3 regions of the Buttiauxella ferragutiae genome follow, and region 2 is predicted to be linked to each of the others. Evidence: predicted binding sites of a transcription regulator. Region 2 holds the regulator's gene; each other region holds the start of a gene.

Region 1 (4,097 bases), 410 kb from region 2:
GCTAGCCCTTATCTCACCTATGCAGAAGAATACCGCCGCAACCGTATGTTTGCCGCGTTGTTGCATGCAAGAAAATCCCTGGCGCTTCTGCCTGAGTGTGTGCGTTTTGATGTTTACCGCACCGCTGCAGTGTTGGAGCGCGAGCAGGGAAGCCTGCGAGCTAATGCCTTTTTAATCAGCTTTTGCAAAAGGGCATTGTCCCGCGTTGAGCTTGTTACCAAAAAATACCAGGTGACCGGTATTAATGCCGATGTTTCCAGTGCTGCATTTGGTGGTCAATTCGATACCGATATTATTCGCTATACCGCATCACGCATGGTCAATATGGTAAGCCGTTATAATTGTCTGCCAGATATGTCACGCGCCGATGTGGATTTGCTGGCCGCTGATATTGCGAACTTTACCCGCGCCGAGCTCGCAAACATTGACGATTCCGGATTCGGTGAGCTGAAAACGCTTTATACTTGGTACACCCGTGCCGGGTTAATTGCCTTGCAGTTCAATGTCACCCCGCTGCATTGGGATCGCGCCTTAAAAAAATACGTCAATCAGGACGATTTAGCCCCGGCAGTCATTCGCATGTTTACCGAAACGTGGTGGCGTAGCCGCCTGCGCCGTATTGCTGCCTCATGGCGTGAGCATCTGCAAATTGCCGTCGGTGTCGTAAGCAAGAAAAAGCACGCGTACGCGAGTAAAAACTGTGTAACCGACTGGCGCGAGCAAAAGCGCCGCACCCGCGAATTTCTCAAGGGACTTGAGCTCGAGGACGAGGAAGGGAACCGCATCAGCCTGATTGAAAAATATGATGGTTCTGTTGCTAATCCGGCTATTCGTCGCTGTGAGTTAATGGCTCGTATTCGTGGTTTTGAGGATATCTGCGCGGGGCTCGGTTATGTGGGCGAGTTTTACACCATTACGGCGCCCTCGAAATACCACGCTACAACCAAAGCGGGCTATCGTAACACTAAGTGGAACGGTTGCAGCCCGGCAGAAACGCAATCTTATTTAACCGGCTTATGGGCTCGAATTCGTGCCAAGCTGCATCGCGAAGAGATTCGTATATTCGGGATCCGCGTCGCCGAACCGCATCATGATGCAACCCCCCATTGGCACATGCTCATGTTTATGCTGCCGGAAGATGTTGAGCGTGTGCGCGGCATTATTCGGGATTACGCCTATCAGGAAGATTTTGCCGAGCTGAGAAGCGAAAAGGCCAGAAAGGCACGTTTCCATGCTGAGGCCATCGACCCGGAGAAAGGCAGCGCGACAGGCTATATCGCTAAATATATTTCTAAAAATATTGATGGTTATGCGCTGGACGATGAGAAAGACGACGAAAGCGGCGAACTGATAAAAGAAAGCGCCCCTGCTGTTTCGGCCTGGGCGGCGCGCTGGCACATTCGTCAGTTCCAGTTCGTCGGTGGTGCGCCAGTAACCGTTTATCGTGAATTGCGTCGCATGGCTGACCCGGATACAGCTCGAGCCCTAAGCGTTGAGTTTGCAGCGGTTCATGATGCTGCGCATTGGGGGCGCTGGGCTGATTATGTTAACGCTCAGGGGGGGCCGTTTGTTCGTCGTGATGAGCTGCAGGTGCGCACGTTATATGAGGCGCGCGACGATCTGAACCAGTACGGAGAGGAAACGGTCTGCATTCGTGGCGTATACGACACCGCTATCGGCTCTGATTCGTCAATTCTAACCCGCCTTACACAATGGAAGATTGTCCCAAAACGTACCTCAGATTTGGCCGTTGAATTGGCCTTTGACGTTAAGGGTGCTCCTGCGCCCTCTCGGAGTTCTGTCAATAACTGTACGGGAAGCGAAGGCGAACTACCGGAACTCGATTTATCAAAACCACTAAGTCGGTGCGAAAGGCGGCGGCTAACAAACCGACTCAGGGAGCAAAAGCCTGTTGTTAGACGAACGTTCATCCACGGAGCGGATGAGCAAAGCCCCGCCATACAGCGAACTATCGACGAGGTATATCTAACCACTGGTGTCATCATCAGCCGGGGTGAAGCCCTGCATTTAATTAAGGGGGGTAAACGTTGTTTTAATGACAAAGGGTGCAGAGGTTCGGCCAGTGGTGAATTATTTTCTGCGACCCCGTCGCATAAGGCTAAAGCTAGGAAAATTCTCAGGCGCGTTGAAGTCTTAGCTGCTTCGACTGCGAAAGCTAACTCCTAATATTCATCGATATCATGCACATACAATGTGTTTGTATCTCATTTTTTACTTCACACTTTTTGTTAATACATTATACTGTGTTTTTGTACAGTGCTTGTTGTGGAGGATACATGGATAGAGAGTTGAACCAGCATGTAATGATTGAACGGGTTGAAATGATTGCCCGTCTGACGACTGAAAACGCTTGCCAGGAAAGAGATCGTGAAATTGCGTTAAATTTAATCGCTGAAATTGCGAGAGGGAACTTGATGAAAAACGACTCGTTTTCTGTTGTTTTCTCCGCAACACCTGTTGAAGAACGATTAAAAAAAGGTGGTGAAGTGCGGGTAAACATTACGCTTGATAAAGACCAACAAATCGAACAGCAGGTAGTGGATGCTTTTAAATGTGAACTCACGCGGCGTGTACAGTCAGTTTTTCCTTCGACACGTATAACTATTAAGAAAGGTTCGATGACTGGCGTGGAGCTGAAAGGTTTTGACAGTGAGTCTGACCGTGAAGCACTAGACAATATTCTTCAGCAAGTTTGGGAAGATGAGAGCTGGCGATAATTCCTGAAAAATCTGCGCGATTTAATCCCATGATTGAATGCATGGGATTATTTTTTATGGGCATTACTGACTACAATTAATACTACAGTACTGTAGGGGAAGAAAGTGAATGGTTAGTAAATAGATCGTTTAAGAAACCAAATGGTTGCATGTGATTATTAAATGTATTTCATTGTAATTATTAATGGTTGGGATTAATTACCATAATTTATTTTTATTCATGCAAGGGTGTTAATGGTGTGTAAAATGGTCGTAAGCTATGATAAATTTATTATCTTGCGATTAACATTTTTCAATGTTGACTAGTTTTTTTTAGGTTTTTATTGTGAATTTATATTTTTAGTGCTTTATTTTAACTAAATTTAAAATTGCCCCGTTTAGGATAATTATGCCAGCAGATAAGCTAACCACAATGTTTACTCAGCATGAATGCCCGTCTTGGGCTTGCCCAGCATGCGGAAATGCGACGCTTAAGATCAAGAATGGTACCTTCAACTATGACGAAACTTTAGAATCAATTCAGTATCGTAATAGTAATGATCAATATTGGGATCCGGAAAGTATATCTTATATTTTTTCAAGTATTTTGGTTTGCGAAAATAGCCGTTGTAAGCAGGTTGTCGCATGTAGTGGTTCTGGTGGTGTTTATCAGCACTGGAATAAAGACGAAATTGAGCATATCGACCTTTTTTCAGCTAAACATTTTACCCCAACCCTTAAGCCTTTTAACATCCCGCAAGCGTGTCCTGCATCTGTTCAAAATGCCCTTAATGAGTCATTTAGTCTGTATCTTAGTAATCCTGCCGCTGCGGCAAATGCTATACGTACTTCAGTAGAAAACTTACTAACTGAACTTGGTATACCAACACAATTGACTAATAAAAAAGGTCAACCTTACAGACTAACCCTCAATGCCCGCTTGGAGATTTTACCTTCTGATCTTCAAAAACATTTAGATGCTTTAACTGCAATAAGGTGGCTTGGCAATGCAGGTAGCCACAATGCTGATGCAGTGAGTACAAATGATATTGGGCCTGCTTATGAAGTTGTTGAATATTTTCTTTCTGAAATGTATGCATCTAAAGCTAGTGCGGTAGCTCAAATTATAGACAAAATCAAAGAGCGATTTGCTAGTTGAAAACAGATTATTCAACTATGACTTAGGCTGTTAACTATGTATGCCTTTCCTGCATTAATTCGCATTATTGTAAAAGGTTGGTATTTAATCCGGCTCGCCATAACTGGCGGGCTTTTTTGTATTTAATGCAACTGCATTAAAACCGACCCATAAAGCGGGCAGGCGTGGCGGGGATAGCATTGCGCGCTGGCGTGGTATTTATTTTATTTAATTTGCGCCTG
Region 2 (4,097 bases):
GGGCACATAGACAATCTCGTGGCCGTCATGAGCCAGTTGGCGCACGCGTTCAGCGTTATGAACGTTGATGCCCTGGTACAAACGGTTCCACGTCAGACCTAACACGCGGTCAGTCAAACGCACGGCTTCATACGAGAAGTTAGCGGCAATCTCTTCCATCAAAGCAACAGCATTCTGCTGGGCTTTTTCATGGGAGATTTTCTTGCTGCGCGCTTCATCTTCTACTGCACGAGCAATAGCTTTTGAGGCCAGTAGCTTATTGAACAGATCCTGGCGTACCGGCAGACGCGGGCCGACAGTCGCTAAACGCTGGCGAGCAAAGTGCATACGCGCTACGCGAGCCAGTTTTTGGGCGATTTTTTTGTCTGTACCGTGGTCGGTTGCCATCTGGCGCAGCGAAACCGGAGCGGAGAAACGCACAAAGCTGTCGCGCCCAAGCCAGGAAACAGCGAAAAATTTCTGGACGCCGTTCAGCATCTTTAATGGCGGATTCACTTCGCCTTTTTCGCGCCCAGGGGAGCGGCCAAACATCACCGATACTGGCACCATCTGCACATCCAGATTTGGATTGCTGCGGTGTAAGTCGAGGTAATCGTGGAACAGTTTGATCGACTCTTCTTTTGGCGTGTAATAAGTGAAAACACGCGGGCCGCCATGGATAAAGACATAGCGCGGCAATACCGCACCGTCGATTTCTAACGGCTCGAGAGGGTCGGGCAAGTTATGCGCGAGACATTGTGCGCGCAGCGTTAATAAGTCCGCCTTGGAGTTATACGGCAGGACATACATAATCGGGCGTGTGGGATCTAAGCCCAGTTCGGCTTGTGGATCTGCCGGAATGGACTTGCTCTTTACCAGAACGCCTAATGGTAAATTAAGTAATTTGTAGTAGATTCTTGGCCAGCCTGACATAAACGATGTAAAGCCTCAGGTTAATGATGCAAATTCGCCGCAAGAATATCAGAATCTGGCTCAGATTTCTGTGGCGTTGCAATATAGATAAGCATTGACCCAAATAATTTGAAAAGGTTTCCCAAAATGGCGAGCAGTACCACTGGACTTACCCGTATCATCAAAGCCGCAGGCTACTCATGGAAAGGGCTCAAAGCAGCCTGGATTAACGAAGCGGCTTTCCGCCAGGAAGGGGTTAGCGCGCTCATCGCCATCGCCATCGCTTGCTGGTTAGATGTTGACCCTATCACCCGTATTTTACTGATTGGTTCTGTTGTGCTGGTCATGATTGTCGAAATTCTCAATAGCGCTATCGAGGCGCTTGTTGACCGTGTTGGTACCGATTACCACGAGCTTTCAGGACGAGCCAAGGACATGGGGTCTGCTGCCGTATTAATCGCCATTATCCTCGCAGTTATTACCTGGGTCACACTGCTTTGGCCGCATTTGCGATGATCTTTCCAGAATAGTTAAGTCCCTGGTTTTTTGCTCAATTTGTGGTTCCAAAATCGCCTTTGACTGTATATACTCACAGCATAACTGTATAAACACCCAGGGGGCGGAATGAAAGCGTTAACTACCAGGCAGCAAGAGGTGTTTGATCTTATTCGGGATCATATCAGCCAGACCGGCATGCCACCGACTCGTGCCGAGATTGCTCAACGTCTGGGGTTCCGTTCTCCGAACGCCGCTGAAGAGCACCTGAAAGCACTTGCCCGTAAAGGCGTCATTGAGATTATCTCTGGTGCGTCGCGCGGTATCCGCTTGCTGGTGGAAGAAGTTACCGGTATTCCGCTGGTTGGGCGTGTTGCTGCGGGGGAACCACTCCTTGCACAACAGCACATCGAAGGCCATTACCAGGTTGACCCATCACTGTTTAAACCAAATGCCGATTTCCTGTTGCGCGTTAGCGGGATGTCTATGAAAGACATCGGTATTATGGACGGCGACCTGCTTGCAGTTCATAAAACTCAGGATGTGCGTAACGGCCAGGTTGTGGTGGCGCGTATTGACGACGAAGTGACTGTTAAGCGCTTAAAGCAGCAGGGTAATACCGTTCATCTTCTGCCTGAAAATAGCGAATTTGAACCTATTGTGGTTGACCTGCGCGAACATAGCTTCTCTATTGAAGGGTTGGCGGTTGGGGTAATTCGCAACGGCGACTGGCTGTAAACTTCTCCAGATGATGCGCTTTAATGCGCATCATCGTCTTAATTCTCTTATCTCTTCCTGGATTGGCCATGCGATTTTTCTCGACGGCTGACAGAGCTCTCTGGCGCCTCGCCTTACCCATGATTTTTTCCAACATCACCGTGCCTTTACTGGGCCTTGTTGATACCGCGGTAATTGGTCATTTGGATAGCCCTGTTTATCTTGGCGGTGTCGCTATTGGTGCGACGGCAACCAGCTTCTTATTTATGCTGTTGCTGTTTTTGCGCATGAGCACCACCGGTTTAACTGCCCAGGCATTTGGTGCCAATAATCCCTCTGCTTTAGCGCGTGCACTGGTTCAGCCCTTGCTATTGGCGTTAGGAGCAGGGGTGGCGATCGTCTTACTGCGTGAACCGCTGATATCCCTGGCCTTGCATATCGTCGGCGGCAATGAAGATGTTTTGTTGCAGGCCCGGCGATTCCTTGAAATACGTTGGCTTAGTGCGCCAGCCTCGCTTGCCAACCTGGTCTTGTTGGGCTGGTTGTTAGGCGTTCAGTATGCGCGTGCGCCAGTTATCTTGCTGGTTGTCGGAAACGTACTGAATATCGTGCTGGATGTGTGGCTGGTTATGGGGCTACACATGGATGTTCAGGGCGCGGCACTCGCCACCGTCACCGCAGAATATGCGACGTTTATCATTGGTTTGCTGATGGTGAAAAAGGTCATGGGTTTGCGCGGAATCAGCTTTGAGATGCTCAAAGAGTCCTGGCGCGGGAATGTGCGGCGTCTGCTGGCACTCAATCGCGACATCATGCTGCGCTCGCTGTTGCTACAGGTCTGTTTCGCCTCAGTCACTATCTTTGGCGCGCGGTTAGGTAGCGAAATCGTCGCGGTTAACGCCGTGTTGATGACGCTATTAACCTTCACCGCCTATGCGCTCGATGGGTTCGCCTATGCCGTTGAAGCCCATTCCGGGCAGGCGTTTGGCGCTAAAAACCGTGGTCAATTGCTCGAAGTATGGGGCGCTGCATGTCGCCAGGCGGGCTTAGTCGCTCTTATGTTCGCCGCTGTGTATGCGCTGTTTGGTGAGCACATTGTTTCGCTTCTTACCTCTATCCCTGAATTGCAGCTACAGGCAGACCGCTACTTGCACTGGCAGATTGTTTTGCCCGTTGTTGGTGTCTGGTGTTATTTGCTGGACGGCATGTTTATTGGCGCAACGCGAGGTACGGAAATGCGCAACAGCATGGCGGTTGCGGCATTGGGATTTGGGCTGACGTTGCTCACCGTGCCTTATCTGGGAAATCATGGTCTGTGGTTATCCGTGGCTGTGTTCCTGGCTTTGCGCGGACTGTCTTTGGGATGGATTTGGCGTCGCCATTGGCGGGATAACAGCTGGTTTCCGGCTGGAACTCCTGGTTAGTTACAGCTCATAGTTAGTTACAACTCATAGTTAGTTACAACTCATAGTTAGTTACAACTTCTGACGCGCTTTTAATCGCACTCCAGTATGCTGATTTGCCACTTGATTTTGGGGCAAGTCAGCATCATTTCTGTTACTTCTGTGGTTCAATGTTCTTAGTTTTCCCCTCACAGCCATATCCTTGACTACAATTATTTCCACGTCCAGCAGATAGTGAGTGTCAGCCAAACGGCAGCACCTGGGCGTTGTTAACTATTAGCAGTTCTTAACCGAACGATGAGGATATTATTATGAATAAAGACGAAATCGGCGGTAACTGGAAACAGTTCAAAGGCACAGTAAAAGAGAAATGGGGCAAACTGACAGACGATGACATGACCGTCATCGAAGGGAAACGCGATCAGCTTGTCGGTAAAATTCAGGAACGCTATGGATATGCGAAAGATCAGGCAGAGAACGAAGTCGTTGATTGGGAAAAACGTAACGATTACCGCTGGTAATCTCATCCCTCATATGTGTTAACTCTCATAGGCTAACCTGCCCTGGTACATGGATGTACCGATCCCCTCC
Region 3 (4,097 bases), 1.3 Mb from region 2:
CGTCAGCATAGTCATCTTCGATGTCCATGCCATTCTGACGACGAGCTTCCTCTTCAGCCATTCGCTGTGAAGGCAACTTAATTCCGTATGACGCAAGCTCACGGCGAGTAGGAACACGCACACGATTTGGCCGAGGTAATTGCGGGCCAATACCTTCTTTGGTTTGTGGACGAGGCGCGTCACTGGCGATGCTAAATACCGGGCTGAAGGCCGCAGCGACGCCGACCACTTTTGCCACATCCTTTACATCCTGTGGAACAGAGGCACCAGGGGTTGGCACCGCGGGTGACGTATCGAAGCCACCTTGCGGAATTGTCGGAGTACTGCTTTGAGGCATTTGAACAGGCGTTGTCTGCGCAAACGCAGGGTTTTGATCATAACCATATGGGTCAGGCTTAGGTTCATTAACTGGCTGATACCAGGCAGCCAGTTGTTCACGCTCACGCGCGCGTCGCTCTTCGATTTCTTCAAAATGGTAAAGCGGCGGGCGGGCTGCCGGTTTTATTTCTTCAACAGGCTCTGGCTGGGCGACAGGCTCTACCGGAGATGGTTCAAAATAAGCAGGTTCCGCATGCGGAGGTTCAACAGCAGGTGGCTCACTAACAGGTTCTGCCCAATGACTGGCTTCCTGTTGCGGAACGTACTGGTCCGCAGCGTACGGCGAAGTGTAATTCTCTGGTGCAGGCGCAATCACCGGTTCTGGTGTCACTGTGGTTGGAGCAGGCTCCCAGGCTATTGCAGGCGAAAACTCAACTTCTGGAGCTGGGGCCGTAACCGGTGGCACGGTTGCCGTTGGCATAACTGGAGCCGCATATGCCGTATTAGCCATCGCCGCGGCGGCTGTAGCAGCCACAGGCGCAACAATTGACTGGCCGTGTAGAAGCGGATCGTACTCTTCGCTTTCCGGCAGTGTGGCTTTGTTACCAGAAAACAGGACGTCATCTTCCGGAAGCGTCGCTTTGTTATTTGAGAACAAAACGTCATCGTCAGCGTCGTCCATACGCTTACCAGAAAACAGCGCAGAATCTGTTTTACGTGCGTTTGGATTGGCAAATTTTTCAGAGATACGCTGTTTACGGGCTAATGCGCCACGCAAAATACGCGCACGACGAGACTCACGCTTTTCAACATCTGGCGCATGCTCTTCGTCGTGTTTTTCATCTTCATAGTCGTAGTCATCATCCTGCCAGGTGTTATCCCGACGAGTACGATTACTGGCAAAAGTGAGCACGCTCAGGGTCGCGCTACCAATTTTTTCAGCAATGCTGACCCAGGACCAACCGGTAAACAGCGTTAACCCTGCCGCCCATACACACAACAACGCAATAGTGCCGCCGCTGCTGTTGAGAAGGGGCATCATTGCAGTGCTGAGCAAACTACCGATAACCCCGCCCGAGGCGAAATACCAGATGTCATCGGCGTTAATTGCCGCAAGGCCGCAAGCGGTGAGCACCATCGCCAGTACACCAATCAGGCGCATAGAAACGGCGAAATAATCGATGAACTCTTCGCTATCTCTGTTGCGGAAAGTGAACCAACACGCACCGATAATGATGACCGGAATGGTGTAGGCCATTACGCCAAAGATGAACAGCAAAGTGTCAGCCATCCACGCCCCCGGCATTCCACCTAAATTATGAATAGGTTCGTGCCATGCGGTTTGTGACCAACTAGGATCGGAAGGATTGAAACTAAGCAACGCCGCCATCAAATAGACGGCAAAAATGGCAACAAGGAGCAGTAACGCCTCTAATGCCCGACGCCCGCTGCTGAGTTTCCTCAATGTAACTTCTTTTTCTTCGGTGTATTCCTGGCTCAAGTAAGACTCTCCAGGTCCTTAATAAATATGGAGAGCAACAGTGCCGGGCATTCCCGGCACTGTTGCTGTATGAATTACCAGGAGTGTAACCAAAATACGCAGATTTTGCACCTGGCCCGTGTTAACGGGTCTTAATAACCAGACGATTACTCTGTTTGACCTCTTCCATGACTACATAGGTACGGGTATCGTTCACACCTGGCAGTCGTAACAAGGTTTCGCCTAGTAATTTGCGGTACGCAGACATATCCGGTACACGGGTTTTCAACAGATAGTCAAAATCACCGGATACCAAATGACACTCTTGAATTTCTTCAAGTTTTTGAACTGCGGCATTAAATTGCTCAAACACATCCGGGGCGCCACGATTCAGAGTAATCTCAACAAAAACCAGAAGTGATGCATCCAGATAATGCGGGTTCAGCAGAGCGGTATAGCCCTGGATGAAACCCTGTCGTTCCAGACGACGCACGCGCTCAAGGCACGGAGTCGGTGAAAGCCCTACTCGTTTAGAAAGCTCGACGTTAGAAATACGCCCATCCTTCTGTAGTTCATTAAGGATGTTACGATCGATGCGGTCGAGATCTTTGCCAGGGCGCTTCTTGCTATCTACCATTATTATAGTCTCTCTGTGTTCCTTCCTTCACCTGCCATAACCCTGGTAACGTCACTGTTCCGGGAGTACGTGAGAAGACCGGTGCCCAACGGCTGCTAGCGACATCACTCATGGCGTCTGTCCACGCCATGAGTAGATTTCAATAACCCGGTAAATTTGCATCAGGTATGCGTGAATATTTCAAAACGCCACACCAAATGTTTTTCTTCCTCGAATGTTTTCGCAAATGCTTAGCGGATTGTCAAAGCAAAACATCTAAAATTAGTGGAACGTGCCATATATCTGGGCTACTTGACGATTATTCATCACTTTAGCAACCTGAGTATTTAGCCTGTTTAGGTGGATTTTTATGCGCTTTCGCGATATTCACCGCGGCTGATTGAACACAGCTATTGCACATATAGTTAACATAATCGCCAACACCAACCGTTCACCCTTTTTTTAACCCGCCAAATTCCCTACAATCCCTCGATTGTCTGCCAACGAACAATGAGGATCTCATGGGCACCGCTAAACACAGTAAATTGCTAATTCTTGGCTCCGGCCCTGCGGGCTACACCGCAGCAGTCTACGCGGCTCGCGCCAACCTCAAGCCCGTTTTGATTACCGGGATGGAAAAAGGTGGTCAGTTGACCACGACCACCGAAGTTGAGAACTGGCCGGGTGATCCTAACGACCTGACAGGCCCTGCGTTAATGGAGCGCATGCACGAACACGCAACCAAGTTCGAAACAGAGATCCTGTTCGACCACATCTCTAAAGTGGATCTGCAAAACCGTCCATTCCGTCTGACGGGTGACAGCGGCGAATATACTTGCGATGCGTTGATCATCGCGACCGGAGCTTCTGCCCGATACCTGGGTCTGCCTTCTGAGGAAGCGTTTAAAGGTCGTGGCGTTTCAGCCTGCGCAACGTGTGATGGCTTCTTCTATCGCAATCAAAAAGTTGCGGTAATTGGTGGCGGTAACACCGCTGTTGAAGAAGCGCTTTATCTGGCAAATATTGCCTCAGAAGTGCATCTGATTCACCGCCGTGACAGCTTCCGAGCCGAAAAAATCCTCATCAACCGTCTGATGGAAAAGGTGAAGAACGGCAACATCGTGCTGCACACCAACCGGACTTTAGATGAAGTTACTGGTGATCAAATGGGTGTCAGTGGTCTGCGTCTGCGTGACGTTCACAACACCGATACCACTGAAGAGTTAGAAGTTGCAGGTTTGTTCGTGGCGATCGGACATAGTCCGAATACGTCAATCTTTGCCGATCAGCTCGAACTGGAAAATGGCTACATCAAAGTGCAGTCTGGTATTCACGGTAATGCCACACAAACCAGCATTCCTGGTGTGTTCGCGGCAGGCGACGTAATGGACCATATCTACCGTCAGGCGATTACCTCTGCGGGCACCGGTTGTATGGCTGCACTGGATGCCGAACGCTACCTGGACGGACTTGCCGAACAGAATAAGTAACTCTCCCCGCCTTAACCGGCAGTTTGAAGATACGTAAAGGCGACTGAATAGGTCGCCTTTCTTTCGCCTGCGTTGTAACATTGCCCGCAAATTTTGCCTGATAATTAATTAGCTACCTGCACTGGCATCCATGAATAAAACCCGTCAACAAGAACTTAGCCGCTGGCTAAAAAAACAAAGCATTATCTCTCGC

Evidence for each region. Region 2 encodes LexA, which represses DNA repair genes until DNA is damaged. Its sites were predicted from a motif close to TNCTGTATGTACATACAGNA; they were not measured.
Region 1: MNO13_RS20985 (DinI-like family protein) is a predicted target of LexA. The motif match lies at 2,261-2,280, and genes of this name have one in related genera.
Region 3: MNO13_RS16765 (DNA translocase FtsK 4TM domain-containing protein) is a predicted target of LexA. The motif match lies at 1,883-1,902, and genes of this name have one in related genera.

Annotation. Positions count from the first base shown of each region.
Region 1 covers NZ_CP093332.1:4,555,166-4,559,262, reverse strand. The annotation lists gene MNO13_RS20990 (replication endonuclease) at 1-2,187, shown strand, start outside; gene MNO13_RS20985 (DinI-like family protein) at 2,298-2,738, shown strand; gene MNO13_RS20980 (DUF4145 domain-containing protein) at 3,127-3,876, shown strand.
Region 2 covers NZ_CP093332.1:4,967,055-4,971,151, reverse strand. The annotation lists gene plsB (glycerol-3-phosphate 1-O-acyltransferase PlsB) at 1-912, opposite strand, end outside; gene MNO13_RS22860 (diacylglycerol kinase) at 1,039-1,407, shown strand; gene lexA (transcriptional repressor LexA) at 1,516-2,124, shown strand; gene dinF (MATE family efflux transporter DinF) at 2,193-3,527, shown strand; gene MNO13_RS22845 (CsbD family protein) at 3,818-4,027, shown strand.
Region 3 covers NZ_CP093332.1:3,624,393-3,628,489, forward strand. The annotation lists gene MNO13_RS16765 (DNA translocase FtsK 4TM domain-containing protein) at 1-1,819, opposite strand, end outside; gene lrp (leucine-responsive transcriptional regulator Lrp) at 1,941-2,435, opposite strand; gene trxB (thioredoxin-disulfide reductase) at 2,936-3,904, shown strand; gene cydD (heme ABC transporter permease/ATP-binding protein CydD) at 4,035-4,097, shown strand, end outside.